DNA from 2 places in the Actinoalloteichus hoggarensis genome. Region 1 is predicted to be linked to the other one. Evidence: riboswitches for the same ligand, from Rfam matches in the RefSeq annotation. Region 1 holds a riboswitch; the other holds the start of a gene.
The links. Region 1 has a riboswitch for S-adenosylmethionine ahead of thrC (threonine synthase). Riboswitches for the same ligand answer to the same signal wherever they lie in the genome.
Positions count from the first base shown of each region.

Region 2: another riboswitch for S-adenosylmethionine. It lies ahead of AHOG_RS03405 (methionine ABC transporter ATP-binding protein); the one in region 1 lies ahead of thrC (threonine synthase).

Region 1 covers NZ_CP022521.1:1,753,787-1,757,995, forward strand. Annotated here, with positions in the region: gene thrC (threonine synthase) at 373-1,629, opposite strand; SAM riboswitch class I at 1,641-1,769, opposite strand; gene holA (DNA polymerase III subunit delta) at 2,183-3,163, shown strand; gene rpsT (30S ribosomal protein S20) at 4,059-4,209, opposite strand, start outside.
Region 2 covers NZ_CP022521.1:720,885-725,093, reverse strand. Annotated here, with positions in the region: gene AHOG_RS03415 (MetQ/NlpA family ABC transporter substrate-binding protein) at 1-738, opposite strand, end outside; gene AHOG_RS03410 (methionine ABC transporter permease) at 924-1,610, opposite strand; gene AHOG_RS03405 (methionine ABC transporter ATP-binding protein) at 1,607-2,626, opposite strand; SAM riboswitch class I at 2,824-2,915, opposite strand; gene AHOG_RS03400 (NAD(P)/FAD-dependent oxidoreductase) at 3,645-4,209, shown strand, end outside.

The DNA of each region.
Region 1 (4,209 bases):
CCGCCCGCCGTCGGCCCTGACACGTCGTCTGTCCTGCGGCAGGGTTCGTCGTCGGAAGCGATCGAGTCGTGGCCGCGGAAGACCGCGTGCCACGTCGTCTGCCGCAGGCGGCGTCCCTCACCCGACCGAGTCGTCGCACCGAGCGACTTGCCGCGCCGGATCAACTGACTCGCCAGCTCGCTGCTGACCCGCCAGCTCGCTGCTGACCCGCCAATTGGAGCGTGACCGCTGACGTACCCAGATCGCCGGTGCCCTACGCCCTGTTCCTTGCCAACTGCCTGCGCCCTCTGCCCGCCTGCGCCGCCACGAGCCCTGCCCCGCATCCGACGCCCCGCGAGTGCTGGTAAGGCGGTGGAACGGCGTGTGCCTCGGTCAGTATCCGAGCGCCTCGTGCACTGCCTTCGAGGAGGGCGGCACCGTGGCCTTGGGGCCGACATGGTCCGCGACCGCGTCGAGTGTCTTGAGCCCGTCGCCGGTGATCAGGAGGACTGTCTCGGCCTCCGGGTCGAGCTTGCCCGCCTCGACGAGCTTCTTCGTCGTGGCCACGGTCACGCCGCCCGCGGTCTCGGTGAAGACGCCCTCGGTCCGGGCCAACAGGCGAATGCCTGCCACCACCTCGTCATCACTGACGTCGTCGATCGCTCCGCCCGTTCGTCGCACCGCGTCCAGTACGTACGGGCCGTCAGCAGGCGCCCCGATCGCCAACGAGCGAGCGATCGTGTCCGGCCGCACGGGGTGCACCACATCGCCGCCCGATCGAAACGCGGTCGACACGGGGGAGCAGCCGGTCGCCTGAGCACCGAAGACGCGGTATGGCGTCGGCTCGACCAGACCCAGCGTGCCCAGTTCCTGGAAGCCCTTGTCGACCTTGGTGAGCTGCGCCCCTGAGGCGATCGGCACGACGATCTGTTCGGGCAGGCGCCAACCGAGCTGCTCGGCGACCTCGAAGGCGAGTGTCTTCGACCCCTCGGCGTAATACGGCCGCACGTTGACGTTGACGAACGCCCAGTCCTCGTGTTCGGCGGCCAGCTCGGTGGCCAGGCGGTTCACGTCATCGTAGTTGCCGTCCACGGCGATGAGCGCCCCGTCGTAGACGGCGGTGGTCAGCACCTTCGCCCGTTCCAGCGAGGAGGGGATCAGCACGACCGAGCGCCAGCCGGCTCGGGCCGCCGCCGCGGCGACGGCGTTGGCGAGGTTGCCGGTGGAGGGGCAGGCCAACACCGTGAAGCCCAGCTGCCGGGCGGCCGCCAGGGCCACGGCGACCACACGGTCCTTGAACGAATGGGTGGGGTTGCCGGTGTCGTCCTTGACCCACAGGTTCTTCAGCCCCAGTTCGGCACCGAGGCGGTCCGCGCGAATCAGGCGGGTCAGGCCGGGCTGGGTGTTGGCATGGTCGTCGACGTCGGCGGGGACGGGAAGCAGTCCGCGATACCGCCAGATGGAACGAGGACCGGCCTCGATGTCCTCACGGCGAATCGTGCCGAACTCATAGGCCACCTCCAGCGGACCGAAGCACTCGGCGCAGGCGAACTCGGCGGCCAACGGAGTCCGATTGCCGCATTCCCGACAGGACAGGGCGGCGGCGGGACCGAGATCCAGCGTGGCATTCGTGCGCAGGGTCGTCGTCATGGCGAGGCCTCTCCTCATCTTTCCCGCGGTGCGGGCCGGAATTGGCACCGTGATCGTCGAATGCCACAGGACGTGGTCGCGCTTCGACGCCGGTTGCCGGGGTTTCGCAGGGCCGGACCCTCTACCCCTCTGGATGAAGTGTTCAGTTGTGTCGCCAACCCTAGGGCATCGAAACGGGTCCGAACCAGCCTCGGTCCGAGGAGTGGGACCGGTCAGGGCGGCGACTCGGTGCCCCCGGTGTGGAACCGTGGCGACGTGCGCGGAGAAGGACGCCGTGCACTGCGGCGACGGGCACACGAGCCGGTCCAGGCGGACTGCTCGCGGGCGAGCTCCGGGCGAGGACGGCCGTGATCAGCGATCCCGGGTTCGTCGGCCGGGGAGCGGACGCCCGGGAGAACGGACACACGGCGAAAGGCGTGGATGGCCGTTCCGCCTGCTCGGGTTCTTGCCGCAGGCTCGAGACCGGTCCGGCGAATCCACAGCCTGTGAGCCTCAGCAGCGGCTGGATGCGGCTCCGGGAGGGTCGGTCGGTGACCCGTGCCAGGATGAACGGGTGAACACGCGAGTCGCCCAGCCTGCTCCGGTTCAGCTCGTCCTCGGCGAGGAGGAGCTGCTCGTCGAGCGTGCGGTGCGGGCGGCGTCCGAGGCAGCCAAGCAGACCGATCCGATGACCGAGACGGTGCGGGTCAAGGCTGCCGAGCTGACCCTTCCCCGGTTCACGGAGCTGGTGAGCCCGTCGCTGTTCGGGGAGGGTCGGGTGGTCGTCGTGGACGCGGCACAGGACACCGGCCAGGAGCTCGCGGAGGCGATGATCGCGTATCGCCCGCAGCCCGAGGACGGGATCGTGCTGGTGATCGTCCATTCAGGCGGCGGCCGCGCCAAGGCGGCGAAGCAGCTTCCTGCCACCCTGCGGAAGGCGGGCGTGGCCGTCCAGGAGTGCGGCAAGATCACCAGGGCGGCCGAGCGGGAGGGTTTCGTCCGCAACGAGGTCCGTCAGGCAGGCGGGCGTATCGATCCCGGCGGCGTCTCCGCGCTGGTCGAGACGATCGGATCCGATCTTCGGGAGCTTGCCGCGGCCGCCACCCAGCTCGTCGCCGACACCGAGGGACCGATCGATGAGGCGACGGTGCGTCGGTACCACCGTGGCCGGGCCGAGGTGACGGGGTTCGCGGTGGCGGAGAAGGCCGTGACCGGGGATCGAGCAGGTGCGCTGGAAGCACTGCGGTGGGCGTTGGCGCTGGGCGTGCCCGCCGTCCTCGTCGCCGACGCCTTGGCCGACGCCGTGCGCAGCATCGCGTTGGTACGCGGAGCCCGCAACGGAGACCCGTTCCAACTCGCGGGGGAGCTGGGCATGCCTCCGTGGAAGATCAAGAAGGTGCGTACCCAGGTTCGCGGCTGGGAGGAGTCCGGGCTCGCCGAGGCGATGCGCCTGGTCGCTCGGCTCAACGGGGAGGTCAAAGGGCAGGCGGCCGACGCGAGCTATGCACTGGAGCGTGCGGTGTTCGGCATCATCGAGGCGCGGGCCCGCCACTGACCTGCCAGGCTGGGCGCCGCCATCGGCGAGTGGGCCGGAGTCGGAGGGCGTGCCGATGCCGTGCGGCGACGGGACCCGCGTGGCCGCTTGCACGGACCCGGCGGTTCTTCATCAGGGCAGGCAGGTCGCCGGAAGCGATCGCCGGATCGGGATGGCACCGCTGATCAAGGTGATTACGCGGTGCCCGACCTGCGGTGGTGTCGTGAGGAGATGCGCTGCCGGGTGCGAGCGGCCTCGGCCGAACCGGCGGTGCGGCGGGAGGGTGCGGTGCCGTCGTTCCTGTCGCGCCCCAGCCGGCGGCGACCCGTCCGGTCAGCGCTGTCGGACGGACTCGGCGGACGTCGGCCACCACGAACGCGGGCGTGACCGACCTGTCATCGCGAGACGCTTCCGGACTCGGGCTGTGGCCCTCGGCGGATACCGCCGGGACCGTGCGCCGCGGGATGGGGCCCGTGGATGCCCGCATTCGTGATCTTCTTCGCGAGATCGGCGGCAGCTCGTTCAGCGGCGCTCGGGACGACTCTCCTCCGAACGCATGACGGGTGTCCCGTCCGGGTGAGCTGTGGCACGGCTTCGGCGCCGACTCGCCGAGGACATGGGAGGGAGCGGCTGGCATCTCGGCGTCGCACGGGATCATGCGAGCCAGCCGACGAGGCGCGGATCGCCCGGGCGGGAACCTGTTCGTGGTCGAGGGCGGACCGTGCATGGTAAGCCAGGCCGGATGCGAAAAGGGCGTCTCGGCTATCCCGAGACGCCCTTTCCGCTGATGCGTGACACCGCTCCGTGTCGGTTCCGGAGGGCCACGATGGCTCGTCACATCGGCTGCTCACCGTGACAGCTCGTCGGGTCGTCGATCATCCGGACACCGTGCGGGCCGAGGCCCTTTCGGGTCGGCTCAGAGCTTGTTCGCGCGCTGCGCGATGGCCGACTTCTTGTTCGCGGCCTGGTTGGCGTGGATGACGCCCTTGCTGGCAGCCTTGTCCAGCTTGCGGCAGGCCTCGCGGCTCAGCGCGATGGCCTTGTCCTTCTCACCGGCGTCGGCGGCC
Region 2 (4,209 bases), 1.0 Mb from region 1:
GGCCAGCGCGGGCGTGGTCACGACGCCGTTGGCGTTGGGGTTGCCCTCCGCCTCCTCCAACAGGATCGAGTCGTCGGCCGGGCTCAGGCCCGCGTCGATGGCGTAGTTGCCGTTGATCACGGAGGCGTCGGTGTCCTGGAGGCTCACCGCGAGCTGCGCGGCCTCCAGCGGGGCGAACTCGAAGTTCCTCGGGTTGTCCTCGACGTCGGCCTCGGTGGCCTGCCCCTCGGTCCCCTCGCGCAGGGTGATCAGCCCGTTGTCGGCGAGGAGCTGAAGGCCGCGGTTGAGGTTGGCCGGGTCGTTGGACACGCCGATCGTGGCGCCGTCCGGCAGGTCGTCGACGGACTCGACGCTCTCCGAGTACAGGCCCAGCGGTTCGAGGTGCACGGCCTCGATCCACTCGTACTCGCCGCCGTGCTCGATCTCGAAGTTCTCCAGGTACGGGATGGTCTGGAAGTAGTTGGCCTCCAGCGACCCGTCCTGCAACGCGGTGTTGGGCTGCACGTAGTCGTTGAAGGGGACGACCTCCAGCTCCAGCCCGGCGTCGGCGGCCAGCTCCTGGTCGATGAACTCGAGGATCTCGCCGTGCGGCACGGGGCTGACGCCGACCCGCAGCGGGCCGTCGGTCGAGGCGGCCTCGTCGGTCGTCGAGGCGTCCTCGCTTCCGCAGCCCGCCAGGACGGCAGCCGAGGCGGCGAGCAGGACGGTCACGTCTCTGAGTCGACGGGTGGTGCGCATGGCGATGTCTCCGTTCTGCGGAACTTCTTCGGTGTTTCGAGGTCTGTCGTCGTCGCACGCGGTCGGTCACGCGGTCGTCATGAGTCCACTGTGGACAGACCCGACGGCTCACTGACCGGCGTCGACGTCGGATGTCGATCGAGAGGGGCCGGGCCGCCCCGGTGAGCGTCAGCCCCGGTTCGGCGTCAGATCTTCAGCGCCGACCGCCGCCGGTCGATGGCCCGCGCGAGCCGGTCGAAGAGCAGCTGGGTGAACCAGGCGAGCGCGCCGAGCGCCACGACCGACGCCCACAGCATTCGGGTGTCGTTGCGCTGATAACCGAAGCGGATGGCCACGTCGCCGAGCCCGCCGCCGCCGATCACGCCCGCCATCGCCGAGTAGCCGATCAGCGTCACCGCCGTGACGCCGATCGCCGCCACCAGCGCCGGGCCGGCCTCCCGCAGCAGGACGCTGCGCACCATGCGGGTCCGACTCGCACCCGTGGTGATCGCCGCCTCCACGACCGAGGCGTTCACCTCCCGCAACGCCGCCTGGACGAGCCTGCCGACGAACGGGATCGCGCCGACCGTGAGGGGGACGATCACCGCCGTCGGCCCGATCGTCGTCCCGACCAGCGTCCGGGTGACCGACCCCAGCAGGACCAGCAGCACCACGAAGGGCAGCGAACGGCCGATGTCCACCACCACGCCCAGCACCCGGTGCAGCACCGGCCGCGGGCTCAGGCCCGTCGGCGAGGTGATGTGCAGCAGCACCCCGAGCGGGATGCCGCCGAGCGCGGCGAGGATCGTGGCGATGCCGACCATGTAGATCGTGTCTCCGGTGGCGGCTGACACCAGGTCGAAGACCCGATCCCACGGGGTCGGTTCTCTCACGCGGCTACTCCTGGAATCTCTTGTGGGGCGCGACGGATCGTCGCCTCGTGGTCGCCGAGCCAGGCCAGCGCGGCCTCGGCCCGGTCGCCGGTCAGACCGATGCGGAACCGCGCCACCGGGGTGTCGCCGAGCCGCGTCAACCCGCCGCCGAGAATGGCCAGCTCGACGTTGAAGCGATTCGCCGCCTCCGGCAGCAGCGCCCCGACGGCCGCGAAGCCGACGAGTACCACCTCGGCGACGACGTCGGCCCGCGCCGCGCTGCCGGCCAGGCCGGCGGCCTGGTCGATCTCGGGCAGCAGCGAGGCGGTGATCCTGCTGCCGGGCACGGTGAGCAGGTCAAGCACCTTGCCGTGTTCCACGATCTGCCCGTCGGCCAGCACCGCGACGTCGTCGCAGATCCGGCGGACGACGGCCATGTCGTGGGTGACCACGAGCACGGTGACGCCGAGTTCGGCTCGCACGCGGTCCAGCACGGTGAGCACCGATCCGGTGGTCTCCGGGTCGAGTGCGGAGGTCGGCTCGTCGGCGAGCAGCACGGACGGCCGGGCGGCCAGCGCCCTGGCCACCGCCACCCGCTGACGCTGTCCGCCGGAGAGCTGGTCCGGGTAGCTGCCCGCCTTGTCGGTGAGTCCGACCAGGTCCAACAGCTCCACGACCCGCGTCCGGCGGGCCGCCGGGCTGACGCCCGCGCTCTCTAACGGCAGGGCCACGTTGCCCGCCGCGGTGCGCTGCCGCAGCAGCGAGTCGCCCTGCGGCACCACACCGATGCGGCGGCGGGCGGCCCGCAGGTCACGGCCCCGCAGCGACACCAGGTCGGTGCCCTCCACGGTGATCGAACCGCTGTCGGGCTGCTCCAGCAGCGCGATGCAGCGGGCCAGCGTGGACTTGCCCGCGCCACTGGGCCCGACGACGCCGCAGACGGTGCTCTCCGGGACGGACAGGGTCACCCCGTCCAGGGCGTGCACGACGCCCTTCTTGCCGGGGAAGGTCTTGGTCAGCTTCTCGACAGTGATCATCTCTGCTCCACGACGCCGGGCCGCTCACGGGCGGCACGCTGAGACCGCCCCCGACGAGGGGGCGGTGAGAAAGGGGGGCGATGACTACCGGGGGTCAGTCTCGGGATGCAGCGAGGTGGACCCGACAGCCGGAAGCGGTTCGACGACACTGGTCGACCACACGTCGGCGCGTGAGCATGAACTGAACTAACACTACGACTCCATCGGTCCTGGCGTTAGCACCTGCCCAACGGGTGGGTGGTTGCTGCGGCGTCGTCGAGCCAGGTCTCTCAGCCGCTCAGGATGGTCGGTCTCACAGAGTAAAACCGACAAGCGAGTTCCCGCGCAAGTAGATTCAGGCCACACCTGGGCGACGACACCCGTTTCGCCCAACGGACGCGGCGGCACGACATGGGCTCCAGGCACGAGCCGACGCGCCGGGCGTGGCGAAGGACACGGGGCGGTCTTCGAGGGCGCCGAGTGGTCACGTCGACGCCGAACGCGCGGCCATGCCAGGCGCGCGACGGCCGCAGGCCGACGCTTCGGCGGCGGCGGGCTCGACGGAGTCCGCGCAGGCAGCAGCGCCGAGGACCGGCGGAGTCGCTTCGGGACGACCGAGCCGAGGACGGTCCCGCCGACGACGCGGACGGCGCACCTCCCACCGGCAAGGTTCCCGGCACGGCGGAGACGTGGCAGGCCGAGGATGCCTGCTCTTCTCGACCGGCCGGGGCGGCGTGGTCACGACGGCCGCCGGGCCCGCCTCACGCTGCCGACGTCGCGTCGCGATCTCCACCGGCGTCCCTCCCAGCCGCCTGCCTGCGGCCGATGACCGGCGGTTGGCGGCCGGCGGTTGGCGGCCGGCGGTTGGTGCCCGGCGGTTGGCTGCCGGCGGCCTGCGGCATCGCCTGGAACACGACATCCCCGGGCCCCAGGCCGGAGACACCGCCACCGGATAGTGAGCCAGATCACGTCACCGTTCTGTCAGGGATCCGGCTGCCGCCCCGTTCTAAGGGCGTCCAGACAGACGGGAGTACGAGCCATGCGACATCGCATCATCGTCCTGGGAGCCGGATACGCCGGAGTCTTCGCCGCCGGGGCCCTCGCCCGCCGGCTGCACCCCGACGACGTCGAGATCACCGCCGTCAACGCCGAACCCGACTTCGTCGAGCGGATGCGCCTGCATCAGCTCGCCGCAGGCCTGGATCCCCGTCGACACGAGCTGGCGGAGCTGTTCGCCGACACCGGCGTCCGGCTGCGCCTGGCACACGTCACCGCCATGGACGCCGAGCGGCGGACCGTCTCCGTGACCGACGACGAGGGCACCGACCAGCTCGGCTACGACACCCTCGTCTACTCGCTCGGCAGCACCGTCGCCGACCACGGCGTTCCCGGCGTCGACGAGCATGCCTTCCATGTCGCCGAGGGACACGCGGCGCGGCGACTGCGTCGGCGACTGGACGAACTGGGCGAGACCGGGGAGGTGCTGGTCGTGGGCGGCAACCTCACCGCGATCGAGGTCGCCACCGAGATCGCCGAGTCGCGGCCGGGGCTGGGCATCACCCTCGCGACCAGCGGCGAGCTGGGAGGCTGGCTGAGCGAGAAGG